DNA from 2 places in the Oryzomicrobium sp. genome. Region 1 is predicted to be linked to the other one. Evidence: predicted binding sites of a transcription regulator. Region 1 holds the regulator's gene; the other holds the start of a gene.
The links. Region 1 encodes sigma-54, which starts transcription at its own class of promoters, with help from an activator protein. Its sites were predicted from a motif close to TGGCACGCTTNCTGCTNA; they were not measured.
Positions count from the first base shown of each region.

Region 2: the regulator sigma-54 is predicted to act here: its motif matches at 8,827-8,844, upstream of V7Z98_RS12335 (pilin).

Region 1 is NZ_DAISLS010000004.1:10,514-25,302, forward strand. Features, by position in the region: gene V7Z98_RS04290 (sensor histidine kinase) at 1-1,371, shown strand, start outside; tRNA gene V7Z98_RS04295 (tRNA-Arg) at 1,518-1,594, opposite strand; gene V7Z98_RS04300 (c-type cytochrome) at 1,725-2,162, shown strand; gene V7Z98_RS04305 (hypothetical protein) at 2,242-2,514, opposite strand; gene V7Z98_RS04310 (hypothetical protein) at 2,632-2,907, opposite strand; gene V7Z98_RS04315 (UvrD-helicase domain-containing protein) at 3,086-5,101, opposite strand; gene recA (recombinase RecA) at 5,258-6,283, shown strand; gene recX (recombination regulator RecX) at 6,302-6,748, shown strand; gene lptB (LPS export ABC transporter ATP-binding protein) at 6,753-7,529, shown strand; gene V7Z98_RS04335 (RNA polymerase factor sigma-54) at 7,609-9,114, shown strand; gene hpf (ribosome hibernation-promoting factor, HPF/YfiA family) at 9,127-9,447, shown strand; gene ptsN (PTS IIA-like nitrogen regulatory protein PtsN) at 9,702-10,187, shown strand; gene hprK (HPr(Ser) kinase/phosphatase) at 10,156-11,091, shown strand; gene V7Z98_RS04355 (PsiF family protein) at 11,130-11,447, shown strand; gene V7Z98_RS04360 (FHA domain-containing protein) at 11,572-12,486, opposite strand; gene ttcA (tRNA 2-thiocytidine(32) synthetase TtcA) at 12,653-13,600, opposite strand; gene V7Z98_RS04370 (pteridine reductase) at 13,639-14,385, opposite strand; gene V7Z98_RS04375 (class I SAM-dependent methyltransferase) at 14,575-14,789, shown strand, end outside.
Region 2 is NZ_DAISLS010000011.1:138,404-153,192, reverse strand. Features, by position in the region: gene V7Z98_RS12370 (hypothetical protein) at 1-189, shown strand, start outside; gene V7Z98_RS12365 (4Fe-4S binding protein) at 189-1,214, shown strand; gene V7Z98_RS12360 (nitric oxide reductase activation protein NorD) at 1,216-3,087, shown strand; gene V7Z98_RS12355 (Crp/Fnr family transcriptional regulator) at 3,185-3,871, shown strand; gene V7Z98_RS12350 (CYTH and CHAD domain-containing protein) at 4,158-5,795, shown strand; gene V7Z98_RS12345 (SixA phosphatase family protein) at 6,362-6,826, shown strand; gene V7Z98_RS12340 (O-antigen ligase family protein) at 6,804-8,315, opposite strand; gene V7Z98_RS12335 (pilin) at 8,315-8,779, opposite strand; gene V7Z98_RS12330 (hypothetical protein) at 9,106-9,318, opposite strand; gene V7Z98_RS12325 (3',5'-cyclic-nucleotide phosphodiesterase) at 9,350-10,117, opposite strand; gene V7Z98_RS12320 (FHA domain-containing protein) at 10,114-10,863, opposite strand; gene V7Z98_RS12315 (TerC family protein) at 11,060-11,785, opposite strand; gene sucD (succinate--CoA ligase subunit alpha) at 11,938-12,831, opposite strand; gene sucC (ADP-forming succinate--CoA ligase subunit beta) at 12,843-14,003, opposite strand; gene V7Z98_RS12300 (DUF2889 domain-containing protein) at 14,067-14,756, opposite strand.

The DNA.
Region 1 (14,789 bases):
ATCAACATCCTGGCCGGTTCCTGTCTGCACCTGCTCAACGCCGGTTTCGGCGGCCAGTTCCTCTATCCCGACGATACGGCCCTGAACAACTGGGTAATCGCCCTGGCCCTGGGGCCGGTCAAGGCCATCCACGTCTGGTTCTTTACCTGCATTTTCGCCGTGCGTCAGAACCTGCCGACGATCTACCGTCTGGCACAACTATTGATGCTGATCGATGTCCTGGAGGCCCCCCTCGCCCTGGTCATGGACTGGCGCGACCTGGGCAGCATGACCCGGGTGCTGGGCACGGTGGTGGGCATCTGCGGCATTCCCCTGATCGCCTACCTGGGGTGGAAGGACCGGGAACGGCGCGCCTACGCCCTGGCCTTCGTGCCCTGGGTGGTGGCACTGCTGGCCTTGTCCCTCATGCGCCTGGGCTGGATCAAGTCCAACCTGCTGATCGATTACAGTCAGGAGATCGGCGCCTTCATCCACCTCACCATCCTGCCCATCGTCATCGCCCGCCGTACCTGGCAGGCCGACAAGGCCAAGGAAAGGGCCCAGCGCCAGGCCCTGGACGAGGCCCACCGGGCGGAACGGGAACTGGAGGAGCGGGTAGCCCGGCGTACCGACGAACTCGCCCGGGAAATCCGCATCCGCAACGCTCTCCAGGAACAATTGCAGGAAGCCCTGGAAACCGAACGGGCCGCCCTGGCGGTGCAGCGCCAGTTCGTCACCATGCTCTCCCACGAATTCCGCACGCCGCTGGCGATCATCGACACCACCGCCCAGCGCCTGGGCAGCGTGCTGGCCATCGGCCAGCCGGAACTGGCGCCGCGCACGGGCAAAATCCGCCGGGCCGTGGCACGGCTGCTCAACCTGCTGGAAAACTGCCTGGCCGAGGAACGGCTCGCCACCTCGCACCTGGACCTGCGCCGGGAGGCGGTGGACCTGCGCGACTTCCTTCAGCAAAGCTACGGGGACGCCACCCTGCTGGCCTCCCGGCGCATCCGCCTGGAACTGCCCGCCGCCCCCCTGTGGGTGCAGTGCGATCGGCATCTGTTCGACGTCGCCCTGTCCAACCTGGTGGACAACGCCCTCAAATATTCCCCCGAGGAGCGGCCCATAACCATCCGCCTGGAGCCGGCCTGCGACACCGGCCACATCGCCATCCGGATCAGTGACCAGGGCGACGGCGTCCCGGCCGGGGAGCGGGAACGCATCTTTGACAAGTTCTACCGCTGCGACGGCAACCCACGCATTTCCGGCGCCGGCCTGGGCTTGCACCTGGCCCGGGAACTGATCCACCGCCACGGCGGCACCCTGAAACTGGAACCGCAACAGCCCGGCCAAGGCGCCGCCTTCACCCTGAAGCTGCCCCTGGCCGCCTGAGCGCCATCAACGCCATCCGGCTCCCGGAGCGCCGGAGCGCCCTGCGCGGGTAGCAGCGGTGCGTGGCGATTCCGGTAGCCTGGACAAAGAATTTGGACAAAAGAAAAGGGCCGGTTCCTTGCGGAACCGGCCCTTTTCCGAATTTCTGGCGCGCCCGGCGCGATTCGAACGCACGACCCCTGCCTTCGGAGGGCAGTACTCTATCCAGCTGAGCTACGGGCGCTTGGGAGGCGTGAGAATACCGAAATTCGCCGTACCTGTCCAAATTTTCCGTACAAACCGCGCCAAAACAAAGGGTTCCTACGGTTATAATCTGCGTTTTTCCAATCCCGCGCGTGTAAAAAGGATTCAGCATGGCCGAGCAGAAAGGTTCTTCGTCCAAGATCATGGTGATCACCCTGGTCGCCGCCGTGGCCCTGATGGCCGTGGTGGTTCCCTTTGCCTATGTCGGCAAGCCCATCGGCAAGGCCGCCAACAGCGACGACGTGGATTCCCGCATCGCCCCCGTGGCGCAGCTCGAGCTGGCCAAGGCCGCTCCCGTCGCCACCGGCCCCCGCGACGGCAAGACCATTTTCGAAACCGTCTGCGCCGCCTGTCACGCCACCGGCGCCGCTGGCGCGCCGAAGGCCGGCGACAAGGCCGCCTGGGCGCCGCGCATCGCCCAGGGCATGCCCGCCCTGATCAACAGCGTGACCCACGGCAAGAACGCCATGCCGGCCAAGGGCGGCGCCGACCTGAGCGACGACGAGATCAAGTCCGTGGTGAAGTACATCACCGACCTGGCCAAGTAAGCGCACTGCGACTTACCGCAGCACAAGCAAAACGGGATGCCTAGGCATCCCGTTTTGCTTTGCGGCAGCGCTCGCCGGATTACTTGGCGGCGGGAGCGGCGGCCGGAGCGGGTGCAGCTTCGGTGGCGGGCTTGGCTTCCTTGCCCTCGGCCTTGTGAGCCTTCTTGGCATGGTGGTGCTTGGCTTCGGTCTTCTTCTCGACCTTGGCGCCTTCTTCCTTCTTCATTTCCGGCTTGGCGGCGGCTTCGGCCTTCACCGGAGCGGCCGGGGTGGCGGGAGCGGCAGCCGGGGCCTGGGCGAAGGCGGCGGCGGCGAACAGGGAAGCGACGGTAGCGGCAACGATCTTCAGCATGATGTTTCTCCTCGGGTGACGGGCGGGCCCTCTGGGCGTACCGCCGCGTGGGCCGGGGAGCGGGCTGCTCCCCGGTGGATGTCGTGTCAGTGGGTGGTGCGGTTCGGTGCGGCCGGATTACTTGGCAGCGGGAGCGGCAGCCGGGGCAGCAGCGCCAGCGGCTTCACCGGCGGGCTTGGCTTCCTTGCCTTCGGCCTTGTGGGCCTTCTTGGCGTGGTGCTTGGTTTCGGCCTTCTTCTCGACCTTGGTGCCTTCTTCCTTCTTCACTTCCGGCTTGGCGGCAGCTTCGGCCTTGACGGGCGCAGCCGGGGTGGCGGGAGCGGCGGCCGGGGCCTGGGCAAAAGCGGCGGCGGCGAACAGGGAGGCAACGGTGGCGGCAACGATCTTCAGCATGATGAAACTCCTTGAACGGGTCACTACGAAAAATGCACTGCTTGAGTTCCGGTCCTGGCGGTGCTTGGTGTGTGCACCGCGCCGGGCCTTGAGTGCATTAACGCGGCCGCTGACCGTTCCGATGTCATCAGGCGCGTGACAAGGCGTTTCAAGTTGTAATCGGCGGTCTGGCGCCGCCTTAACCGCCGCTCCCTGGGCCCGTGCCGCCACCGGCGAGCATGGCCTTGAGGTTGCCGAAGCGTTTTTTCACTTCCTGCTTTTCCGGCGGCGCCGACTGCTTGCCGCCGGAGATGCGCAGGTCGTCCTTGCCCATTTCCTCGATGAAGCGCGACGGCTCGCAGGGAATCCATTCCTTGGCCTGCTTGCGTTTCTCGCAGTAGGAAACGTGCAGGCTGCGCTGAGCCCGGGTGATGCCCACGTACATCAGACGGCGTTCTTCTTCCAGCTTGTCCGGGGCGGTGGATTCGCGGTGGGGCAGGATGCCCTCCTCCACCCCCACCAAAAAGACGTGCTTGTACTCCAGCCCCTTGGAGGCGTGCAGGGTGGACAGCTGCACCGCGTCGATCTCGCCGCCGTCGGCGTTCTTCTTTTCCAGCATGTTGATCAGGGCGATGGTCTGGGTCAGCTCCACCAGGGTCTTACCGTCCTCGTCGCCCTTCTTGGTCAGCCAGGCGGCGAATTCCTGGACGTTGGCCCATTTCGATTCGGCGGCGCGGACCTCTTCGTGGTCGAACAGCCAGCGCTCGTAGCCGATGGCGTCGAGCATGTCGGCCAGCACCGGGCCGGCCGGCTCCTTCTTGGCACGCCATTCGAGGCGGTTGATGAACTCGCCGAATTCGAGCAGGGGTTCGAGTTGGCGGGCGCCGACGCGCTGGGCGAAGCCTTCTTCGAACAGGGCGGCGAACAGCGAGATGTGCCGCTCGCCGGCGTAGCGCCCGAGCACTTCCAGGGTCGAGGTGCCGACGCCGCGCTTGGGCGTGGTGACGGCGCGAATGAAGGCCGGGTCGTCGTCGCTGTTGGCCAAGAGGCGCAGGTAGCTGGTGATGTCCTTGATCTCGGCCTTGTCGAAGAAGGACTGGCCGCCGGAGATCAGGTAGGGGATGCGGGCGTCCCGCAGGTACTGCTCGATGGTGCGGGCCTGGTGGTTGCTGCGGTAGAGAATGGCGTAGTCGGCAAAGCGGGTGCGGTTCTCGAACTTGTGCGCCTGCAGGCGCATCACCACCGATTCGCCCTCGTGCTCGTTGTCTTTGCACACGGTGACGGTAATCGGGTCGCCCAGCCCCAGGTCGGACCACAGAGTCTTGTCGAACAGCTTCTCGTTGTTGGCGATAAGGGTGTTGGCGGCTTTGAGGATGCGCACCGTGGAGCGGTAGTTCTGCTCCAGCTTGATCACCTTCAGCCGGGGGAAATCCCGCGGCAGGCCGCGCAGGTTCTCGATGTCGGCGCCGCGCCAGCCGTAGATGGCCTGGTCGTCGTCGCCCACGGCGGTGAACATCGCCCGGGGGCCGGTAAGCAGCTTCAACAGCCGGTACTGGCAAGCGTTGGTGTCCTGGTACTCGTCCACCAGCAGGTAGCGCAGCTTGTTCTGCCAGCGCTCGCAGACGTCCGGGTGTTCTTCGAACAGGCGTACCGGCAGGCCGATCAGGTCGTCGAAATCCATGGCCTGGTAGGCCTTCAGGGTGGCCTCGTAGTCCCGGTAGACCCGGGCGGCCAGGGCCTCGGTCTCGCCCTGGGCGACGCTGGCAGCCCCGTCCGGACTGATCAGGGCGTTCTTCCAGCTGGAAATCTGGCTCTGCACCGCCCGCACCACCTTCTTGTCCACCGACTTGGTCAGCTCGCCGACCAGGCCGAAACAGTCGGTGGAATCCAGGATGGAAAATCCCGGCTTGTAGCCGAGCGCCCGGGATTCCTGGCGCAGCAGGCGCATGCCTAGGGAGTGGAAGGTGGAAATCAGCGGCGACGGGCCGCTGCGGTGTGTGAGCAGGCTGCCCACCCGCTCTTCCATCTCCCGCGCGGCCTTGTTGGTGAAGGTGATGGCGGCGATGGAGCCGGGATGGAAGTCGCACTCCTCGATCAGGTAGGCGATTTTCTGGGTGATCACCCGGGTCTTACCCGAGCCGGCGCCGGCCAGCACCAGCAAGGGGCCGTCCAGGTAGCGGATCGCTTCGCGCTGGGGGGGATTGAGTTCTGCCATGGGGAAAACAGCGCGCCCCGCCAGGAGCGGGGCGCCGATGGATGCACGAGGCGCCATTTTAGCCCACCCCCGCACCGGACCGAGACGCAGGCGGCGGCTGCGAGGCTCGGGCCGGTTTGTGCAATAATCGGGCCATTCTTGCAAAGGATTCCCAATATGGACGAAAACAAAGCCAAAGCCCTGGCCGCCGCACTGGCCCAGATCGAAAAGCAGTTCGGCAAGGGCTCCATCATGAAGATGGGCGAAGGCAACGTCGAAAACGACCTGCAGGTCGTGTCCACCGGCTCCCTGGGCCTGGACATCGCCCTGGGCGTGGGCGGCCTGCCCCGCGGCCGCGTGGTGGAGATCTACGGACCCGAATCCTCCGGCAAGACCACCCTGACCCTGCAGGTGGTCGCCCAGATGCAAAAGCTCGGCGGCACCGCCGCCTTCATCGACGCCGAACACGCCCTGGACCCGGGCTACGCCCAGAAGCTCGGCGTGAACCTGGACGAGCTGCTCATCTCCCAGCCCGACACCGGCGAACAGGCCCTGGAAATCGCCGACATGCTGGTGCGCTCTGGCAGCGTGGACGTGGTGGTGATCGACTCGGTAGCCGCCCTGGTGCCCAAGGCCGAAATCGAAGGCGAGATGGGCGACTCCCTGCCCGGCCTGCACGCCCGCCTGATGAGCCAGGCCCTGCGCAAGCTCACCGCCAACATCAAGAAGACCAACACCCTGGTGATCTTCATCAACCAGATCCGCATGAAGATCGGCGTGATGTTCGGCAGCCCGGAAACCACCACCGGCGGCAACGCGCTCAAGTTCTACGCCTCGGTGCGCCTCGACATCCGCCGCATCGGCGGCATCAAGAAGGGCGACGAGGTGATCGGCAACGAAACCAAGGTCAAGGTGGTGAAGAACAAGGTGTCGCCCCCGTTCCGCGAGGCCATCTTCGACATCCTCTACGGCGAGGGCATCTCCCGGGAAGGCGAGATCATCGACATGGGCGTGGCCCACAAGATCGTCGAGAAGTCTGGCGCCTGGTATGCCTACAACGGCGAGAAGATCGGCCAGGGCAAGGACAACGTGCGCGAGTACCTGCGCCAGCGTCCGGAAACCGCGGCCGAGATCGAGGCCAAAATCCGCGCCGCCGTCGGCGTCGCCTTGCCCACCGGCGTGGCGGCCCCGGCCGAGGCCTAAGGCCGGCCCCGGGAGCGCATGGCGCCGACCGAACGCTCCCTGCGGGAACGGGCCGTCGCCCTACTCGCCCGCCGCGAACATTCCCGGTCCGAACTGGCGCGCAAGCTGGCGCCCCACGCGGAAAGCCGCGAGGAACTGGACCGGCTGCTCGACGAGCTGGCCGCCCGCAAGCTGCTCTCGGACGACCGCTACGCCGAGATGCGCGTGACGGTGCGCGCCGGCCGCTACGGCAACCAGCGGCTGCGCCAGGAGCTGGCGACGGCCGGAGTCGACGACGCCACCATCGCCACCGCCCTGGCCCAGGCCGACGACGAGTCGTCCCGGGCCAAGTCGGTCTGGCAGAAGAAATTCGGCACCCCCGCCGCGGATGCGGCGGAACGGGCCAAACAGATGCGTTTCCTCGCCCAGCGGGGTTTTTCCATGGAGATCATCCGCCGCGTCGTGCGCGGCCTCGATGACGAATGACCGCATGAACGCCGCCACCCTCACCTCCACCGCCCCGGCCCAGCCGGCGCCGGCCAGCCAGAGCCGCCTATCTGCCCACAACCTGCAAAAGCGCTACAAGAAGCGCACCGTGGTCCACGACGTGTCGTTCGACGTGGCCAGCGGCGAGGTGGTCGGCCTGCTCGGCCCCAACGGCGCGGGCAAGACCACCTGTTTCTACATGGTGGTGGGCCTGGTGGCCGCCGACGGCGGCGAGGTCTACCTGGACGAGGCCCGGCTGACCCACCAGCCGATCCACCAGCGTGCCCATCAAGGCCTTTCGTACCTGCCCCAAGAAGCGTCGGTGTTCCGCAAGCTGAACGTGGCCGAGAACATCCAGGCCGTGCTCGAACTGCAGAACCTGCCCGAGGACGAGGTGAAGAACCGCCTCGAATCCCTGCTCGACGAGCTGCACATCGGCCACCTGCGCGGCACCCTGGCGGTGGCCCTGTCCGGCGGCGAGCGGCGCCGGGTCGAGATCGCCCGGGCCCTGGCCACCAATCCACGCTTCGTGCTGCTCGACGAGCCCTTCGCCGGGGTGGACCCGATCGCCGTACTGGAAATCCAGAAGATCATCCGCTTCCTCAAGGCCCGCGGCATCGGCGTGCTGATCACCGACCACAACGTGCGCGAAACCCTGGGTATCTGCGACCGGGCCTACATCATCAACGAGGGCCGCGTGCTGGCCGCCGGTCGCCCGGACGAGATCGTGCACAACGACGACGTGCGCAAGGTTTACCTGGGCGAGCATTTCCGCCTGTGACCGCGACCCGCTCCATGCCCATGCTCCACCGCCCCGCCGCCGCGCCGCCCCATGAGGCAGCAGCCGGTTGCCGCTGCCGATGAAACCCAGCCTCCAGCTCAAGCTCTCGCAGCACCTGGCGCTCACGCCCCAGTTGCAGCAGTCGATCAAGCTGCTGCAGCTGTCGACCCTCGAGCTCAACCAGGAAATCGAGCAATACCTGCTGGAAAACCCCCTGCTGGAGCGGGAGGACGATTTCGAACCCGCCGCCCGCCCCGCCGAGCCGGGCTTTGCCGACGCCTTGAGCAGCGGCGAGCAGGCGGCCGACGGCAACGCCCAGGCGGAACGGGGCGAATCCGGGGAGAACGGCGAGTCCAGTGAATCCGGTGAAGGCAGCGACTACACCGCCGAGGGTGGCGACGCCGGCGTGGACGACGGCTGGTTCGCCGAGGGCAGCTTTCCCAGCGGCAGCCGCGACAACGACGGGGACGACGAGGGCGACGGCCAGGACATCCAGGCCGCCGTCACCAGTCTGAAGGACCACCTAAACTGGCAGTTGGGCCTGACCTCCCTGTCGGACCGGGACCGCAGCCTGGCCAGCTTCATCGTCGAAGCCCTGGACGACGACGGCTACCTGGACCAGTCCCTGGACGAACTGGGCGAAGCCCTGCCCCACGAGCTGGAGGTCGAGCCGGAAGAACTGGAGATCGCCCTCAAGCACGTGCAGAACCTGGACCCCACCGGCGTGGGCGCGCGCAGTCCCCAGGAATGCCTGGCCCTGCAACTGCGCGCCCGCCCCGCCGGCCCGGTGCGCAACCTGGCGCTGACCCTGGCGGAAAAGCACCTGGACCTGCTCGCCAACCGGGACTTCACCCGGCTCAAGCGCCAGCTCGGCTGCGACGACGAGACGCTGAAGGCGGTGCAGGCCATGATCATGGGCCTGGACCCGCGCCCGGGAGCCCGCTACGCGCCCCTGGAAACCCGCTACATCATCCCCGACGTGATCGTGCGCAAGGTGCGCAATCAGTGGGTAGCGAGCATCAACCCAGACGCCTTCCCTCGCCTGCGGGTCAACCGGCTCTACGCCGACCTGCTGCAAAAGCACCGCACCCGCGGCGAGAGCGGCGGCATGTCCGGCCAGTTGCAGGAGGCCCGCTGGCTGATCAAGAACGTGCAGCAGCGCTTTGACACCATCCTGCGCGTCTCCCAGGCCATCGTGGACCGGCAGCGCGCCTTCTTCGACCACGGCGAGGTGGCGATGCGCCCCCTGGTGCTGCGCGAGATCGCCGACATCCTCGACCTGCACGAATCCACCGTGTCCCGGGTGACCACCCAGAAGTACATGGCCTCACCCCGGGGTATCTTCGAACTGAAGTATTTTTTCGGCAGCCACGTGGCCACCGATACCGGCGGAGCCTGTTCGGCCACCGCCATCCGCGCCCTCATCAAGCAGCTGGTGGGCTCGGAAAACGCCAAGAAGCCTCTCTCGGACAACCAGATTGCTGACATCCTCGGCCAGCAGGGCATTGTCGTCGCCCGCCGGACGATAGCAAAATACCGGGAGGGGATGGGCATTCCAGCTGCCAATCTCCGCAAGTCCCTCTAAAGGAGTAGAACCATGAATCTGCAGATCAGTGGGCATCACCTGGAAGTCACTCCGGCGATCCGTGAATACGTGACCGGCAAACTGGACCGCGTCATCCGTCACTTCGACAACGTGATCGACGTAAGCGTGATTCTCTCGGTCGAGAAGCTGAAGCAAAAGGCCGAAGTGACCGTCCACGTGCGCGGCAAGGACATCTTCGTCGAGAGCGAGGATTCCGACCTGTACGCCGCCATCGACAGCCTGATCGACAAGCTGGACCGCCAAGTCATCAAGCACAAGCAAAAAATCCAGGATCACCACCGGGACGAGAAGAACATCCCCGTCGCCGAGTGATCTAACCAACGGATCGGCCGGGCCCCGCGGGGGCCCGCCGACTGTTCCCCTCACGGGCCCCTCGACCCTCGCTGCCCGGGGCGCAGCCCCCGTCAGCGCAACGACCGGAAATCCTGTATCCTCCCGGCCACGTTTCGCCCTTAGTCTCCGAGACCCCGGCCCGATTTCCTCCCGGCCCGCTCCGAATCCCATCGCCACACCGGTGGCACCGTGCATTCAAGGCTGGCCCGTTCAACGTCTCCGTGGATCGTCCGATGGAGCTCATCGCCAAACTCCTTCCTCTCGAAAACGTCGTCCTAGACCTGGAAGCGACCAGCAAGAAGCGGGTCTTCGAACAGGCCGGCATTCTCTTCGAAAACCGCAACGGCATTGCCCGCGCCACGGTCTTCGACAGCTTGTTCGCCCGGGAAAAGCTCGGTTCCACCGGGCTGGGTCAGGGCGTCGCCATTCCCCACGGCCGCATCAAGGGTCTCAAGGAAGCCGTCGGCGCCTTCCTGCGCCTGGCCGCGCCGGTGCCTTTCGACGCTCCCGACGGCAAGCCGGTGAGCCTGGTGTTCGTGCTCCTGGTGCCGGAACAGGCCACCGAGCAGCACCTGCAAATCCTGTCCGAACTGGCCCAGCGCTTCTCCGATCGCGGCTTCCGCGAACAGCTCGCCAGCGGCGGCGACGCCACCATCCTGCGCGACCTCTTCATCCACGGGGCACCCCATGCGCCAGATCAGCATCGCGCAGCTGTTTGAGGACCACCGCGACAAGCTCGACCTGACCTGGGTCGCCGCCAACGGCGCCAAACGTCATCTGGAACTCAAGGAGCGGGGCAACTACGGGGCCGACGTGGTCGGCCACCTCAACCTGATCCACCCCGAGCGCCTCCAGGTGTTCGGCGTGGCCGAGCGGGAATGGTCCCTGCGGGTCGCTCCCCAGCGCCTCAAGCAGCAGGTGGACGACCTGATCGCCGCCCACCCGCCGGCGATCATCATCGCCGACGGCCTGGAAGTCCTGCCCACCATCCAGGAAGCCTGCGAGGCCACCGGCACTCCCCTGTTCGCCACTCCCAAGCCCTGCTCGGCGGTGATCGACCTGCTGCGCATCTACCTGTCGCGCCGCCTGGCCGACACGGTGGCGGTGCACGGCGTGTTCATGGACGTGCTCGGCATGGGTGTGCTGATCACCGGCGACTCCGGCGCCGGCAAGAGCGAACTGGCCCTGGAACTGATCTCCCGGGGCCACGGCCTGGTGGCCGACGACGTGGTGGAGCTGGCGCGCATCGCCCCCACCACCATCGAGGGCCGCTGCCCGGGCATGCTCAAGGATTACCTGGAAGTGCGCGGCCTGGGGCTGCTCAACATCCGCACCATCTTCGGCGAGACCGCCTCGCGGCGGAAGATGAAGCTCAAGCTGATCGTGCACCTGCAAAAGCCGGTGGCCGGGGTGGAAAGCCCGCGCCTGCCGCTGGACGCCCAGACCCAGGACATCCTGGGCGTACCGGTACGCAAGGTCATCATTCCCGTGGCTGCCGGGCGCAACCTGGCGGTGCTGCTTGAGGCGGCGGTGCGCAACACCATCCTGCAGCTGCGCGGCATCGACAGCATGGAAGAATTCATCCAGCGCCAGCAGCGTGAATTGTTGGACGAAGACCTGTAAGCTAGTTCGCCGTCATCATCCCCTCTGGAGGAAGTGCCATGAAGACCCTAGCCGCCGCTGTCGCCCTGACCTTTGCCACCCTCGCCGCCGGCTCCGCCCTGGCCGCCGACGAGAAGAAGCCCACGCCCCAGCAGGAACGGATGAAGTCCTGTAACAAGGAGGCCGGCGACAAGGCCCTGAAAGGCGACGAGCGCAAGAAGTTCATGAGCTCCTGCCTCAAGGGCGAGACCGCCGCCGAGGACAGCAAGGCGACCCCGCAGCAGGAAAAGATGAAGTCCTGCAACAAGGAAGCCGGCGACAAGGCCCTCAAGGGCGACGAGCGCAAGAAGTTCATGAGCTCCTGCCTGAAAGGCTGAGGCGACGGCACCGGGCTGGGCTGCATTGCCGGCCCGCCTCATCAAGCACACAAACAAAAGGCCGATCCCGCGGGATCGGCCTTTTGCCTTGCACGCCCGGAAAACGCCCGGGGCCAGCGAGGGATCAGAGGTGCTCGAAGGTCACCACCTCCACCCCGGGGGCGGTGGTGGAATGGCCGAAGGCCAGCTGGCCAGCGCCGTTCAGGATGATCTCCTCGCGGCGCAGGAACATTTCCGGCCCCCCGGTGCAGACCAGGTAGGTGCCGTTGGTGCTCTGGTCCACCAGCACGAAGCCGCCGGGGCGGCGCTCGATGCGGGCGTGGCTGCGCGACACTTTGCCGTCGGTGACGATCACGTCGTTGCCGTTGCCGCGGCCGATCGACAGAGCCACGGAGCCCTCGTCGAGCAAATAGGCCTTGCCCCGGTAGCGCACGCAGAAACGGCCGCTGCCGGCGGGCGGGACCGGCTCGCCGATGCGGAGCCCCAGGGCGGCACCGGCCGAACCGTTGAGGTTGGCCACGGTGGTGGCGGTCAGGGGCATGGCGGTGGAGGGATCGGTGGTTTCCGGATCGAAGACATAGACCGGCGCCAGGCCGTCGGGCACCCCATCCGCTTCCACCAGATGCTCCTGTTCGTCGGGGGCCAGCATCTCCCGGGTGCCAGCGTCCAGGGCCACCCGGCCGGGCACGCAGAGGTCGGCCAGGCGGGCGGCGCGCTGCGCCACCGCGGCATCGTCCAGGGCGCCGGCGCACAGCCCCAGCTGCAAATCGAGCTTGATGCCCGATACCGGAGGCAGGTCGTCCACCCGCACCAGCATCTCCAGGGTGCCATGCCAGGCGCTCTCGGCGGACGGGAAGCCGGCCACCATCTGGCCGCCGACGCACTGGCCGACGACGCCGCCGGCCCCCAGCACCGAACGCTCTACCCGCTTCAGGCAGCGGTCCACGGCGTGCTGGGCCTCCAGCCGGCCGATCTTGCCGGCCAGGCGGGCCGACCCCACCACGTCGATATGCAGTACCAGCGCCACTGGATTAATCATGGCGTTCCCCCCGGTTTGCCCACATGCGTGCCACCCCCATACAGTGTCGATCCCAGTCGATTCTTAGTTAGTGTGCGAGGCTGCCAGGCGCCGGTTCCTCCCGGAACCGGTCTGGCGGCCAGTGTAGCAAACCGTTTATTGTCCGGCTGCCACGTTGCCGCCCATGTCATCGTGCTACGACCGGGAGCGGAAAATTGCCCAGCGGCGTATCGCTGCCATCCTCCGCGCCGCCGCCGGCCCGGGCCCAGGCCGCGGCGTCCATGGCCGGCATCACCGGCGGCAGCTCGGGGGCGTCGAAGGCCAGGTCGCCGCCGTCGGCATCGGCCGGGTCCATACCCAGGCGCAGGCCCTTGAAGTCGAACAGGGCGTTGTCGGCCAGATGGGACGGCACCACGTTCTGCAGCGCGGTCATCACCGATTCGGTGCGGCCCGGGTACTTGCGGTCCCACTCGGCCATCATTTCGCGGATCTTCTGCCGCTGCAGGTTCTCCTGGGAGCCACACAGGTTGCAGGGGATGATCGGATAGCCCATGCCCCGGGCGAAACGGGCGATGTCGGCCTCGTCGCAGTAGGCGAGGGGGCGGATCACCACGTGGGCGCCGTCGTCGGTCACCAGCTTGGGCGGCATGGCCTTGAGCTTGCCGCCGAAGAACAGGTTGAGGAACAGGGTGTGCACGATGTCGTCCCGGTGGTGGCCCAGGGCGATCTTGTTGGCGCCCAGCTCCTTGGCGGTGCGGTAGATGATGCCGCGGCGCAGGCGCGAGCACAGGGAGCAGGTGGTCTTGCCCTCGGGAATCTTCTCCTTGACCACCGAGTAGGTGTCGGCCTCGACGATGCGGTGTTCGACCCCCAGCTGGGCCAGGTAGGTGGGCAGCACGTCGGCGGGAAAGCCGGGCTGCTTCTGGTCCAGGTTCATGGCGATGATGCGGAACTTGATCGGCGCCCGCTCGCGCAGGGCCAGCAGCACCGACAACAGGGTGTAGGAGTCCTTGCCGCCGGACAGGCACACCATCACGGTGTCGCCGTCCTCGATCATGGCGTAGTCGCCGATGGCCCGGCCCACCTGGCTCTCGAGCTTCTTCTTGAGGCGCAGGAAATTGTTCGAAAATTCCACGATGCTGCTTCTTTCACGGGCGCCAGCGGCACCCGATTTCAGAGGTGGGCGCTGCGCCCACCGTCCACGTTGATGACCTGGCCGGTGACGTAGGTCGCCTCGGCCAACAAGAAGCACACCGCCCGAGCGATGTCGTCCGGGCTGCCCTCGCGCTTCAGGAGGGTGTGATCGACGATGGCCTGACGGGCCGCCGCCGGAAAATCGTCGCCTTCAGGCCACAGGATCGGCCCCGGCGCCACCGCGTTGACCCGCACCGCCGGCCCCAGCTCGACGGCCAGCGCCCGGGTCAGGGTGAGCAGGGCGCCCTTGGCGGCGCAATACAGGGCGTAGCCCGCCAGAGGCCGCTCGGCGTGGATGTCGGTGATGTTGACCACCGCGCCGCGGCTGGCCGCCAGGGCCGGCGCCGCCGCCTGGGTGAGGAACAGGGGCGCCTTGAAGTTGCTGCCCACCAAGTCGTCCCAGGCTGCCTCGGTGATCTCCCCCAGCGGCGTGGGAAAGAAGCTGGAGGCGTTGTTCACCAGTCCGTCGAGGCGGCCGAAACGCTCCAGCACCCCGTCCACCAGGCCGGGCAGGCTGGCGGTGTCGAGCAGGTCGGCTTGCAGGCAGGCCGCCGATCCCGGGCGCAGGGCCTCGAACTCGGCGGCAAGGGCCTGGGCCTCGGCGGCGGCGTGGCGATAGTGCAACGCCACCGTCGCCCCGGCGCCGTGCAGGCGGCGGGCGATCGCCTCCCCCACCCGCCGGGCCGCCCCGGTCACCAGAACCACCTTGCCTGCCAATTCGTGCATCGCTTCCTCGGCTTTGTCCCGTATGTTGCGCTAAGTTTGCGAATTTTAACGGATTGCCCGATGATTCCGGCCTTTTCCCGAGCGCCGGAAGGCGTGAAAAATTTCACACACCAGGAAATATTTCACACTTCGCTTCCCTTCGCCTCTCCGTCCCTCCTCCGCGGTCCCACTTCCCCAGCGATCCCTGCCATGGCCCTGCCCCTGCCCTCCCCCGACGCCCAAGCCGCCAGCGACGCCCTGAGCGACCAGCTCCGTGCGGCGATCCGCGAGGCCGGAGGCTGGCTGTCCTTCGCCCGCTTCATGGAACTGGCGCTCTACGCCCCCCGGCTCGGCTACTACGCCGGCGGCGCCCACAAGTTCGGCGCGGCCGGGGATTTCGTCACCGCGCCGGAACTGACGCCCCT
Region 2 (14,789 bases), on a different contig from region 1:
GCCCTGCTGGCGACCGTCTCGACCCTGTTCATCGTCGCCGGCGGGCTGACCTGGGCCTGGACCTGGGTGGCGGTGATCCTCTATTTCACCTGCATCCACTCCACCCTGGTGCTGTTCGGCATGTTCGGCCTGTCCCGGGCCATGGCCGGTCAGCCCTACCGCTACCCGCTGATTGGGCCGTCCCGGTGATGAAGGACCGCCGCCAGACCCTGCGCGCCCTCACCCAGATGGGCTTCTTCGCCCTGTTCGTGGTGACGCCCCTGTTCGACCTGTTCCGCTACGACCTCACCGCCAACCACGCCTGGTTCCTCACCCTGCCCTGGCACCTGGGCATGGACGACCTGCTGGCCGGGCGCCTGAGCGCGGTGGAGGCCGGCGGACGCATCGTCCTCTTTCTCTTCGCGCCGATCCTGCTGCTCGCCGCCGCGGTGATCTTCGTCGCCTGGAAGTGGGGCCGCCTCTACTGCGGCTGGCTGTGCCCGCACTTTTCGGTGGTGGAGACCATCAACCGGCTGATGCTGCGCGCCACCGGCAAGCACAGCGTGTGGGACCGCCAGCCGGTGCCGCCCTGGCAGCCCGACGGCGCCCCGGCGCTGCGTGACGCCCGCTGGTGGCTGCTCACCGTGCCGCTGGCGGTGGGCTTCGCCTTCACCTGGGCGGTGGTCTTCCTCACCTACCTGATGCCGCCGTTCCAGGTCTATGGCGGCCTGCTCGGCGCTGCCGGCCTGGGGGCGGGCGTACTCAGCCGCTACGAGTGGATATTTCTCGCCGCCGCCACCACGGTGATCAGCCTGGAATTTCTCTTCGCCCGCCACCTCTTTTGCCGCTACGCCTGCGCCGTGGGCATCTTCCAGAGCCTGGCCTGGATGGGCAACAAGAAGGCCCTGGTGGTGGGCTTCGACCGCAGCCGCCTGGCCGAATGCGCCGATTGCCAGGGCGGCAGCAAGGGCAGCCACGGCAGCGCCTGCGACGCGGTCTGCCCGATGCGCCTCAAGCCGCGCAACCTCAAGCGCTGGATGTTCGCCTGCACCCAGTGCACCCAATGCCTCACGGCCTGCGCCACCACCAACCGGGACAATCCCCGGGGGCCGCTCTTGACCTGGGTCCAGGGGGAGGCGGCGCGGCAGAACGAAGCCGGTTTCAGCGCCCGGGACGGTGTCCGCGAGGACACCCGCCCTCCCACACCGGCCGCGGAACGAGGCGAAAGGAACTGACATGGAAGAATGGGTCGGCGGCCTCTGGCACCGCTTCATCACCCGCCGCGCCGGCGGCCACTACCCGGAGGCGGCGGTGGCCCTGGGCGAAGTGGACAAGACCCTGGGCATCCTCTTTCGCGCCTTCGGCGGCGACGGCGGGCTGACCGTGAGCGCCGCCGCCCTGGAAAACCATGGCGCCCGCCGCACCTGGCTGAAGCGCCTGGCCGGCAGCGGCGAGCGCACCGCCCCGGCCCGGCGCGACGGCGAGGCCCTGCGCCTGCCGCCGGAGATCGCCTGCTTTCCGCTACGCGAGCACAACCGGGACCTGTACCTCTGGCTCGCCGGCCTGGCCGCCAGCCCTCATACCGAGGATTTTTCCCAACCCTGGATCGTGCGCAACCAGCGCGCCGCCGTGGACACCCTGGCCCGCTACCCGGGCCTGCGCCCCCGCTACGAGGCCCTGGTGGCGGCCTGCCTGGCCGAGCGCATCGCGCCAGCGGACCTGCCTGCCGACGAAGCCGCCCAAGAGGCGGCCCTGCGCCAGGCCCTGGCCGACCCCGGCACGGTGGTCGGCCTGCCGCCGCTCACCTCGCGGCAGAGCCGTCCGCCCCAGCCGGTGCCCCTCTGGCTGGGCTGGCCCGGCGACACCCCGGACGACGGCAGCCGCCCCCCCGGAGCCCCCAGCGACGCCCTGCCGCCGGAAGGCGGCGGTGGCCACGGCAAGGCGGACGACGGCAAACGCCGGCACAAGGCCGAGCGGGAAGAGGCGCCGGACAACGAGAATTCGTTGATGCTGTGCTTCCGCGCCGAAAGCCTGCTCTCCTGGGCCGAGTACGTGAAAGTGAACCGGCCCACCGACGACGAGCCCGATCCCCAGGCGGCGCAGGCCGCCAACGACATGGACCAGCTCTCCGTCGCCCAGGACGGCCAGACCACCGCCGGCCGGGTGCGCTTTGACCTGGACCTGCCTTCCGCCGCCGAGGACGATGCCCCCCTGGGCCCGGGTATCCCCCTGCCCGAGTGGGACTACCGCAAGAACGCCCTGCTGCCCGGCCACGTGCGCCTGCAACCCCTGCTCGCCGCCAACGCCGCCCCGGCGCCGCTGCCCGAGTCCCTGGTGCGTCCGGCGAAAAAGCTGCGCCAGCAGTTCGCCGCCCTGGCGCCGCAACGGCGCTGGCTCAAGCAGCAGCCCGACGGCCCGGAGCTGGACGTGGACGCCTGCGTGCGCTGGCAGGCGGACCGCCGCGCCGGCCATACGGGCAGCGGGCGGGATGGCCTGTACCTCGCCCAGGTGCCGCAAGCCCGAGAGCTGGCCTGCCTGCTGCTGGCCGACCTGTCCCTGTCCACCGACGCCTGGGTGAGCGACAGCCAGCGCATCGTGGACGTGATCCGCGACGGGCTGATGCTGTTCGCCGAGGCCCTGTCCGGCAGCGGCGACGCCTTCGGCATCTACGGTTTTTCGTCGTTGAAGCGCGGCAACGTGCGCTTCCATGTGCTCAAGGATTTCGCCGAGCCTTACGGGCCAATCCCCCGGGGGCGGCTGCTGGCGATCAAGCCCGGCTACTACACGCGCATGGGGGCGGCCATCCGTCAGTCCGCCAACATCCTCGCCGAGCGGCGCGAGAAGCAGCGCCTGCTGCTGATCATCACCGACGGCAAGCCCAACGACCTGGACGTCTACGATTCCCGCTACGGCCTGGAAGACACCCGGGCGGCGGTGTTCGAGGCCCGGCGCCTGGGCCTGCAACCGTTCTGCGTCACGGTGGACCGGGAAGGGGCTGACTACCTGCCCCACCTGTTCGGGCCGGCCGGATATACGGTAATCCGCAATCCCGACGACTTGCCCCGCCGCTTGCCTCTGCTGTACGCTCAACTCACCCGCCAACCTTAGCCAAAATACTGGCTTTCACAGGGGGGGACGGGTCCGCGCTGCCCCGCTGCCGGCCTCGACACCAATGCCAGATCCACGCCAGACGATAGGGACGCCCTTGGACGCCACCACCCTCAACATTCCCGCCCTGCTCGCCCGCATCCCCCTCTTCAACGGCCTGGCCGAACCGGAAATCGGCCGCATCGCCAAGGGCACCCGGGAAATGGCGGTGCCCCGCGGCGAAATCCTGTTCCACCCCGGGGACCCCTGCCAGGGCATCTTTCTGGTGGTGTACGGCCAAGTGAAACTGTCGGTGGTGTCGCCCCAGGGCAGCGAGAAGGTGGTGGAGATCATCGGCCAGGGCCAGACCTTCGGCGAGGCGGTGATGTTCCTGGAAAAACCCTACCCGGTGCTGGCCCAGACCCTGGCCGATTCAACCCTGCTGCACATCTCCCGCCAGGTGATCTTCGACGAGCTGGAGCGCGACCCGGCCCTGGGTCGCAAGATGCTGGCCGGCCTGTCGATGCGCCTGCACCGCTTCGTCGCCGACGTGGAGAGCTATTCCCTGCACACCGGCCGCGAGCGGGTGATCGGCTACCTGTTGCAGAAGGCCCCCCCCGCCACCGGCAACGAAACCACCGTGACCCTGTCGGTGAGCAAAGGCATCATCGCCTCCCGCCTCAACCTGACCCAGGAACACTTCTCGCGCATCCTCCACGACCTGTCCAGCCGCGAGCTGATCAAGGTGGAAGGCCGGCGCATCCAGATTCCCGACGTCGAGCAGCTGCGACACTTCGAGGGCTGAGGGCAGGCGGGCCTCCCCCCGCCCGCCATCCTGTGCCATATTTCGCTTTCCGGGGCAGCCCCGGGTCTCCTGCCGCCCGCCATATCCAGGGCTGGCAGGGTGCGGACCGCAGGGTTGCCCCGTGCCACCGATTTTACAAACCCCGCGCCAGTAGGGCGTTTCCGGCCGACCTTCCTGGAAAGCCAATATTGGCGCGTCCTTCCTGAACCGCCGTCGCCGACCGTAATCCGGGAACCTGACTCCGCCCCGGGCACCAGCGCCCGACTCCGCGCCCCGCCACCCTGCCATGGCCACCGAAACCGAACTCAAGCTCGCCCTGGTCCCCGCCGGCATCCCGGCGCTGCTCGCCCATCCCCTGCTCTCCGCCGCGCCGCCCCGGCGGACCCGGTTGGCCAACACCTACTTCGACACGGCGGACCTGGCCCTCCTGGCCCGCCGCTTCGCCATCCGCCTGCGCAGGGCCGGGCGGCGCCGGCTGGTGACGATCAAGGGCGAGGCGAAATCCCCCGGCGGCCTGTCGCGCCGGGCCGAATGGGAAGCGGAAGTCCCGGGGGACGTCCTGCGCTTCGATCATGTAGACGCCCCCGAGCTGCGCGCCGAGTTGACCGCACTGCTGCCCAGCCTGCGCCCGGTGTTCAGCACCGACTTCCTGCGCCTCACCTGGCAGGTCCGGCGGGGCGTGAGCACCATTGAGGTGGCCTTCGACCGGGGCCGCATCCTGGCCGTGCCGGAGGACGGCGACCCGGCCCACCCTCTGCGCGAAGCCATCTGCGAAGTGGAGCTGGAGCTGCTCGAAGGCCAGGACGACGACCTGCTTGCCCTGGCCGAGGCCTTGGCCGCCACCCTGCCCCTGCTGCCCGCCCCGGCCAGCAAGGCCGAGCGGGGCTACCGGCTGTACCGCCAGGAACGCCCCGTTCCCGTCAAGGTGCGCGGCAACGGCTACCTGACGGCCGCGACGCCTCTGGAGGCCTTCCGCGGCTATGCCTTCGCCTGCCTGGAATCCTTCAACCGCAACGCGGCGGGCTTTCTCAGCGCCCACGGCGGCAAGGGTGCCGGGGCGACCGATCCGGAATTCATCCACCAGGCCCGAGTCGCCCTGCGCCGCCTGCGCTCTGCCCTGCGCCTGTTCGCCGACGCCCTGCCACCGGATTACCTGGCCCACTGGCAGCCGGCCCTGGCCGCCCTGGCCAACGCCCTGGGGCCGGCCCGGGAATGGCAGGTGCTGGCCGACGACCTGCGCCGCCATCCCTCTTCCGCCCAGCCCCCACGCCAGTTGGCGCGCCTGCTCGCCCACCTGGCCCGCCACGAGCGGCAGGCCCTGGCCCATGCCCGCCAAGTGTTGGCAGCAGCGGACACGACCCATCTGGTGCTCGGCTTTCTGCGCGCCACCCTGGCGCTGCCGCCCGATCAAACCGGGGTGCTCCCGGGAAAAACCACCGGCAAGGACGCCGCCCCTGGCGCGAGCCGTGAAACGGTCACCAGCCGCGCCCTGCGCCGCGCCGGAAAATCGGTGCAGCGCCGCCTGGCCCGGCTGCAAAAAGACGCCGCCGGCGCCGCCGACCGCCCGGAGGCCCTGGCCAGTGACTGGCACCGTCTGCGCATCGCCATCAAGCGCCTGCGCTACAGCCTGGACGCCCTCGCCTCCCAGGTGCGCCCCCGGGATCTCAAGGTATGGAACCGCCACCTGCTACCCTTGCAGGATGCCCTGGGCCAGCTCAACGACAGCGCGGTAGGCATCGCCCACCTGCGCGCAAGCGCGCCTCGCCCGGACGATTCCCTCGTCGCCCCGGCCATCGCCCGGCTGGAGGGCCGGGCCGATGCCTTGTTCCTGATTCTGCCTACGCTGGTAGCACCGCTGGCGAATCTGGAACCGCCTCGATTGAAGAAGTCCGGTGCGAAAAACAACCCCAACACGGCCGGCTGATACGGGCGGCCACCAGGCTGGTGATCGACGGTCAGGCAATCAGCGGAAAAAATGGTGCTGCATCGCAAGCAACGCACCGGTGCGGCTTGAGTGACGCGATGCCGTCGCCGCTTTGCTCTTTGGATGGAACTATATTGATGGCTTGCTGAACCGCCTCCAACGGAAAGACCACGGAGGCGCGGAGAGCTGGAAGAGATGCAAAAAGACTTTTCCCTAATGCTTGGGGCTTTCTCGGCCACTGCATTCAAGCCACTCTCGGCGCGCTCTTCTTTCCACAGTCTCGACGTTGAAAGTGGCTTGCTTTTACGGGCGGCAAGTCAAATACATGTCCCCCTTTTGTGCGCCCCCCAGCAGCCGCAAGAGGATTCGCATGGATCGGCCTGCACGCTGGAATCGCGGCGAGCTGCCGCAGACGGCACCATAGCCCCCGCTGACACGAAACGCTTGAAGGCGAATCCGACCGGCCCCATGCGGCCGTAATACCCCCATAACCTGCCATGACTACCCTTGCGCCCGCTTCATCCCCTGCCACCGAACCGAACGCGCCCCAGCGCGAGGGAGTCATCATGGATTTGCTGCTCTGGCGCCACGCCGAAGCCGAAGACGGCCCGGTCGACCTGAAACGCCGCCTCCCCCCCCGCGGCGAAAAACAGGCCGCCGCCATGGCCAAATGGATCAAGGCCCACGCCCCCAAAGGCCTGCGCGTCCTCGCCAGCCCGGCGGTCCGCACCCAGCAGACCGCCACCGCACTGGAAATGCCCTTCGAAACCCTGAACGCCCTGAAACCCAACGCCAACGTCGCCGACGTCCTGGCCGCCTGCGGCTGGCCAGACGGCAGCACTTACGGAAACGCGGTATTGGTGGTGGGGCACCAACCGACCCTAGGCCGTATCGCCGCCCTGCTACTTGGCGGGCACGAGGCGGAGTGGAGCATCAAGAAGGGCGCGGTGTGGTGGTTGACCAAGCGGGTACGGCAGGGGGATGGGCAAGTGGTGCTGCGTGGGGTGATCAGTCCGGATTTCCTACCTTAGCCGTTGGCGCCTGATGAGACGGCGCCTTCTTGAACCAGGGTGCAGGGTAACGGTCGTCCCAAGAAAAACCTATGATCCCCTGCTGCCAGAAACGAGGCTTGAAGGGCTGTCCAGGGTACTTGGCCATATAAGCCTCGTCGTGCGCAGCCAGCCGAGGTGCGCCTTGTTGCGCCAGCCACACGAGAAAAAAGGCCAGTAGCAGTGCTCCACCACTCCACACGCATCTCCACCACAAACGCGGGCAAGTATTGGAAACCGCCGTCCCACGAGAACCGGAATCAGCTACGCCCCAGGCCCAACCGATAACCCCGGCCAGTAGCACCTGACTATAAGGCATCACCGGCAGTCCATCGAACAGGGAAACGCCCACAGCCGTCAGCAAGGCTGCGCTCAAGCACACCCGCACCGGATCGTCAGTTACCGCCATGGCGGGGGTGGGGAAAAGTCGACGCATCCCAGCCACTACCAAGGCAATCCCGACCACAGTCAAAGGGAGCCCCCACTCCACCGCCAATTGCAACGGTAGGTCGTGGGGATGGGCCGCCGAAAACCCTGGGGCCTCGGCAAAGTGCATCGGCCCAATTCCCGCCCAGGGATGCTGGCCGATCAGGTGGAAGCTGTCGCGCCAGAGGTCAAATCGGCCGGAAGAATCCGTGGCAGACGAGACGGTTGCCAAGCGGCCATTATCCGTAAGAAGGGGAATCCCCAAACTTTCCGGCAACTTGACAAATACGGCCCAGAAGAGCCCCCCCCCTCCAGCGGCGACGATCCCCTGCCACCGGACCCACTGGCGCCCTACACTTCCCCACCGACACCAGCTCCACACTGCCACGCCAAGCAAAGTCATCCAGACTGCCCGCGTCCCGACCACAAAGGCCAGTGACCACCAGGCCATTGCTGTTACCAGGGTGACTCCCCGCATCGCACGAGGGAACTCCCGGTTCATCAAGGGCAGCACCAGGAGTGGCAAAGTCAGCGCTTGGGTCTGAGAAAAAAAGCGGCGGTTTGCATAACCGGAAAACAAATCCCGCATTTCCAAGGCTTCGCCATAACCCAGTTGCAGGCTGTACACGAGGCCAAAACCCCATAGATAGCTTAGGCACATCAACAGCACGATCCAGGATGCACCTTGATCGAATCGAGCCGGGTCGTACCGGCGCAGACGAGCCACTGCCCAAGCAGTAGCGGCAACCCCACAAAATACGGCCACTTCAGCCAGCGCCCAACCTGGATAAGGCGCCAAGCCGACACAGAGCAGGATCAGGCCAAAGCCACGCCAATACCACCGAGAAACTTGTGAGGGGACAAGCCAAGCTACAACTGCTAATGCACCAGCAAACAGCCAGAGTTGAGCCCACCGTTGCTCGTCATGCCACGAGAAGCCCGTTCCCCATCCACTTCGATTACTCACAAGCAGATAAATGACCAACACTGCCGTCAAGAAAAAAAAAGCCCCACCGATGTGGGGCTTTTGGACTGCTGAATTCATCAAGTCGTCACGCTAACGGTCGGGGTAGCGCTACGGCAGTTGCTTGGTAGGAATTTGTAGAGCGTATTAGCCGCGTTGGTCCCGCACGTCCACGTCAGCGCCGAGCTAAAAGTACCGCTGGGTGCCAAATAAACTTTTTGGCCATCCAAGCCGGTACCAGTAGCCTGGACAGTAATTTCGATGCCATTAGCAGCAGTCCAAGCCATCCCGCTAACATACTTGCTATTCGTTACATCAAAACCAGCCGAATTAGCATCGGTAGGCAGACTTCCGTTAGTGGCAATGAACTCAGCAACAGAAGCCTTGGCCGCATCCAGGCGAACCACCACTTCCGAAACCTTGGCCCGCGCCATATAGTCTTGGTAAGCGGGCAGCGCCACGGCAGCCAGAATACCGATGATCGCCACAACGATCATCAGTTCGATCAGGGTGAAGCCGGCTTGGGCTTTCTTCATCATAGTCATGACAGTTCTCCGTTTAGAAATTGGCCTCCGGGGAGGTTGTTTTTCCTTATGCAGTCTCCGTGCCAAGTACGAATCAACATGAAATATTCCCTTGGAACAAGGTGCTCCGATCCGATGCCAAACGCCCCCTCGTAACTTTCACCACTAAACGTGACGTAAACCGTCACATCCCTAACGTGCTACGTCACTCCGCCCCTCTCGCTTCCAAGTAAGGGGCATTGCACAACATCCAGGAAGACGTTGTCACTGAAGCACAGGAGTACCCGTACTGCGTCCCCCATGGACATAGCCGGCTTATGGAGAGAGGCGATACCCATCATACGGGCCTACCAGCTCATCGGCGCCCTTGTCGCCCATGCGCTCATGGTGGCCCCGGCACACTCAGGGAATGTTGTGCAGGTGCTTGGGCCAAGCAAGGCTCCAAGCATACGGATAGTGGTGACGATGTGTTGGTTGATGACCACCTGCTCGGTCTCTGTCAGGTGAAAGTCGGCCATGAGGCCTTCGCTGGCTTCGTCTGCCGCCTCGGCCAGCACCACGGCGAGCTTCTCCGGACATCGGCACCCTAGGCTACAGGTCGAATGCCTGGTTGTGCCGCAGCATACGCGGCGCCACGGCGACGGCCAGGGACTCCAGCTCGGCCATGGTTTCTTCGATTTGGCCGGTCTTGAGGTGGGTGACGAAGACTTCGGCGCTCCCCGTGTAGTGCACCAGCTCCTCGGCCAGCAGGGCCGGGCAGAGGTGCTTCGACAGCTCGGCCAGCTGCCGCTCCCGGTTGGGGAAGGCGCACTCAATGACCAGTACGCGCAGGTCGGCAATGGCGTTCAGCAAGGGCCACAGGGCCGGGTTGCGGGTGGTATCGCCGGTGAACACGAAGCAGCCCCGGGTGCCGACCAGGTGGTAGCCGACCGTGGGCACGGTGTGCTCCGCCGGTAGGGCGGTAACGTGCCGGGTGCCGTCGGACCAGGCTTCGCCCGCCTCGATGGGGGCGTAGCAAAGCATGGGAGCAGCCGCGGGAATGGTGGCGAAATCGGGCCACACCTCCCAGTTGAAGATGTGCCGGGCCAGGGTATCGATCACCGCCTGGGGTGCATGAACGGTGATCGGCCGGCCGTCGCGGCGATCCATCACCGTGTCGAGCAGCAGCGGCAGGCAGGCAATGTGGTCCAGGTGGGCGTGGGTGAGGAAGACGTGGTCGATGGCCGCCAGTTCGGCCAGGGACAATTCGGCGACGCCAGTGCCGGCGTCGATCAGGATGTCGTGGTCCACCAGGAAGGCAGTGGTACGCAAGTGCCCCCCGCCGATGCCGCCACTACAGCCGAGCACGCGGACTTTCATGCCACACAGCTCCCGGAACCGAGGCGGAAGGCCATGCGCACAGCGGCGATCTCGATGATGTCGCCATTGGCCAGACGTTGGACCGGCGCAGTCACCGGCCGGTCGTTGACCAGGGGGTGGTGCGGGCCTTCCACGTAGCGGAGGGCGTAGCCATCGGGCTCGCGCAGCACCAGCACCACCTGGACCCCGGGCTTGCCCAGGGTGGTCTTGTCCTTGTCGAGCCCGAGCCGGCGCCCCTGGTTGTTGCCGTTGAGCACTTCGAGGTAGGCGCCGCCGGCCGTGGCCGCGCCGGGAGCGGTACCGCTCGGCTGCGATGCAGCCGCCGCAGGCGCAGAGGATTGGGCACGGGTCGTGTAGCTGCGGGCAAAGGCCGACTCGGTCGACTTGCCCTCGCCCCCTGGCACCTGGCTGTCCACCGCCAGGGCCTCGCCGTAGCTGGCCGGGTCGCCCGGCCCCGGCGGCGCATTGAAGAACTTGAGCTTGTACTTGCCCAGTTCGATCACGTCGCCGCTTTGCAGCACCACCTTCTTCACCGGCTGGCCGTTCACCAGAGTGCCGTTGGTGCTGTCCAGGTCTTCCAGAAAGGAATCGTTGAGCACGGTGACGATGGCGGCGTGCTCGCCGGAAATGGCCAGATTCTCGATCTGGATGTCGTTGCTGGGCTTGCGGCCGATGGAAATGCGCTGCGTGCTCAATTCCACTTCCTTGAGCACCAGACCATCCATGGAAAGAACCAGCTTCGCCATATTCCCCCGCTCCATCGGCCCCATGCCGTGCCGGAATTGTGGCAGCGCCCTTCCGGCCCCGTCAAACGGGGAGGGAGCGCCACTGTGCATTCCGTCGCACCGGAAAATTCCCAGTCTCTTCACCCGCGGCCCAGCGCCCGGTACCGCGGCCGCTCATTGTTTTACGCCCCGCTCTTGGCGGGGAGGCAGCCGCCGTTCAGCCCTCGTCGGCCTCTGCGGCGCGCACGTCCTGGCGCCACGCCAGCCAGCGTCCCAGGGCCACCACCAGCACGGCGCCCAGAGCACCACCCAGCCAGTGATGGAACGGCGCGCCAGGCGCCTCGGCGCCGAGCAATTTGTCCAGGTAGGGATGGGTCACCGGATCGGTGACCAGCATGGTGCCGGCCACCCAGCCGAGCAGGCCGCCGCCAGCCATGATGATGGCCGGGTAACGGTCCATCAGCTTCATCACCCCCTGGCTGGCTCCGATGATGAAGGGCACGCTGACCGCCAGGCCGAACACGATCAGGGGCAGGCTGCCCTCGGCGGCGGCGGCCACGGCCACCACGTTGTCCAGACTCATGACGAAGTCGGCGGCGATGATGGTGCGCACCGCGCCCCACAGGTGTTCGGAGGCCGGCAGGTCGTGCTCCTCCTCGGTTTCCGGGACGATCAGTTTGATGCCGATCCACAGCAGCAGCAGTCCGCCGATGATCTTGAGGAAGGGCAGGTCGAGCAGGCTGGTGGCGAAGAAGGTGAACAGCACCCGCAACCCCAGGGCGCCGGCCACGCCCCACAGCACGCCGAGGCGGCGCTCGCGCTGGGGCAGGTTGCGGCAGGCCAGGGCGATGACCACGGCGTTGTCGCCCGAGAGCAGGATGTCGATGATGATGATCTGGGCCACGGCGGCCCAGAAGGCGGGGTTGTCGAGGGCGACGCTCATACGCGGAATCGAAGCCTGTTCGAGGGGGAATCGTAGGGACGGGGACAAGCCGGAGCCCGTCCAGGGCACAACGCGCGGCACAACGAAAAAGGGCAGGCACGACGGCCCGCCCTTGCGCGCACCGGGGCCCGTGGCCCCGGCTAGTCGCGATGTTACAGCAGGGACTTGAGCAGCCGACCCATTTCGGACGGGTTGCGGGTCACCTTGAAGCCGCACTCTTCCATGATGGCGAGCTTGGCATCGGCGGTGTCGGCACCGCCGGAGATCAGGGCGCCGGCATGGCCCATGCGCTTGCCCGGAGGGGCGGTGACGCCGGCGATGAAGCCGACCACCGGCTTCTTCATGTTGGCTTTGCACCACATGGCGGCTTCAGCCTCGTCCGGACCGCCGATCTCGCCGATCATGATCACAGCGTCGGTGTCGGGATCGTCGTTGAACATGCGCATCACGTCGATGTGCTTGAGGCCGTTGATCGGGTCGCCGCCGATACCGACCGCGGAAGACTGGCCGAGACCGATTTCGGTCAGCTGGGCCACGGCTTCGTAGGTCAGGGTGCCGGAGCGGGAAACCACGCCGATGCGGCCCTTGCGGTGGATGTGGCCGGGCATGATGCCGATCTTGATTTCATCGGGGGTGATCAGGCCGGGGCAGTTGGGGCCGAGCAGCAGGGTTTCCTTGCCGCCGGCGGCAACCTTGGCCTTCATCTTGTTGCGCACTTCCAGCATGTCGCGGACGGGGATGCCTTCGGTGATGCAGATGGCCAGGTCCAGGTCGGCCTCGACGGCTTCCCAGATGGCGGCAGCGGCGCCGGCGGGCGGCACGTAGATCACGGAAACGGTGGCACCGGTGTCAGCGGCCGCATCCTTGACGGAACCGTAGATGGGGATGTCGAAGATCTTCTCGCCCGCCTTCTTGGGGTTCACGCCGGCGACGAAGCAGTTCTTGCCGTTGGCGTATTCCTGGCACTTCTCAGTGTGAAACTGGCCGGTCTTACCGGTGATGCCCTGGGTGATGACCTTGGTGTCTTTGTTGATCAGGATGGACATTCAATAACTCCTTACTTGACCGCAGCGACGATCTTCTCGGCCGCTTCGGCCATGGTGTCGGCGGCGATGATCGGCAGACCGGAATCCTTCAGAATCTGCTTGCCCAGGTCTTCGTTGGTGCCCTTCATGCGGACCACCAGCGGCACGGACAGCTTCACTTCCTTGGCAGCGGTGACCACGCCGGTGGCGATGGTGTCGCAGCGCATGATGCCGCCGAAGATGTTCACCAGGATGCCCTTGACCTTAGGGTTCTTGAGCATGATCTTGAAGGCTTCGGTGACCTTCTCGGTGGTGGCGCCGCCGCCCACGTCCAGGAAGTTGGCCGGCTCGGCGCCGAACAGCTTGATGGTGTCCATGGTGGCCATGGCCAGGCCAGCACCATTCACCAGGCAGCCGATGTTGCCGTCCAGGGAGATGTAGGCCAGGTCGAACTTGGAGGCTTCGATCTCGTCAGCGTCCTCTTCATCCAGGTCGCGGTAGGCGACGATCTCGGGATGGCGGTAGAGGGCGTTGGAGTCGAAGTTGAACTTGGCGTCCAGGGCCTTGATGTTGCCGTTGCCTTCCAGGATCAGCGGGTTGATTTCCGCCAGGGAGGCATCGGTCTCCATGTAACACTGGTACAGCTTCTTGATCTCGGCCTGGGCCTTGGCGACGGACTCGGCAGGCACGCCGATGCCCTGAGCCAGATTCAGGGTTTGCTGGTCGGTGATGCCGACCAGGGGATCAACGAATTCCTTGAGAATCTTCTCGGGGGTGGCGTGGGCCACTTCCTCGATGTCCATGCCGCCTTCGGAGGAGGCCATCACGGCGACCTTCTGGGTCGCGCGGTCGGTCAGCACGGCCAGGTAGTATTCCTTCTTGATGTCGGCGCCTTCTTCGATCAGCAGGCGATTGACCTTCTGGCCTTCGGGGCCGGTCTGATGAGTCTTGAGCTGCATGCCCAGGATCTGGCTCGCGTACTGACGCACTTCATCCAGGGACTTGGCGACCTTCACGCCGCCACCCTTGCCGCGACCGCCGGCGTGGATCTGGGCCTTGACGACCCACACCTTGCCACCCAGTTCCTCGGCGGCCTTGACGGCTTCATCGACGGAAAAGGCAGGGGTGCCGCGCGGCGTGGTCACGCCGAACTTTCTCAGGATCTCTTTCCCCTGATATTCGTGGATCTTCATGCGATTTCCTTGCTTGAGTTGAGTTGCGGAGCAAATGCAGGCGAAAGCTGTAGGTACCGCTTCCTACCCGACCGATTGGCAGCAGCGCGCCGGATCGTTGCCCGCCTCGCCCTTGCAGGCGGAACGGGCCCCGGTCGCCGCGGCCGAAACTGGCGCTGGTTGTTGCAGGGCAACAGCCGAGAGCGAGGCGGAAGCCCCCGCCTCGGAAGGGAGGCCGCCCCGGTACCAGCGCGGATAGTAGCGCCGGACCACCGGGGAGGTGGTCTCCAAAGCATGACACCGGTCGAGCTGGAAAGGCTTCTGACCGGTGTCTTCGTTGTCGGTAATCTCGCTGGCGTAGGTTTGCAGGGCCGCGGTGGGAATCTGCAGGGCCAGCTCGGTGAGATGGGAACAGCCGAGGGTGCCGCCCAAACGCTCCTTGACCGCCTGACGGAACCCCTGGAACAGGTTCAGGCCAACCAGGGCGCGATAAGCGGGCGTGATGCGGTCGCAGTCGCCCATATAAGGCGTGGCGTCGGAGGAAGCCGCGGCATCCACCACGAAGAAGCGGGCATCGATGGTCAGGCGCAGCCACAGGTCGTGGACTGCCTCGCCCTGGCGGCGCACACCGGAGGACAACGCGTAGTCGTGGTCCTTGGTGTCGGTCAGGCGCGCCTCGATATCCCACAGGCCATCGTCACGCTTAAAGCCTTCCAGCACCACCTGGCGGAGGTGCATCCGCCGGCGCGGCGCGGACGGAGGAGGCAGGGGCATCGCGTCGATTCCTGGGGCGAGGGTGTTCGATTA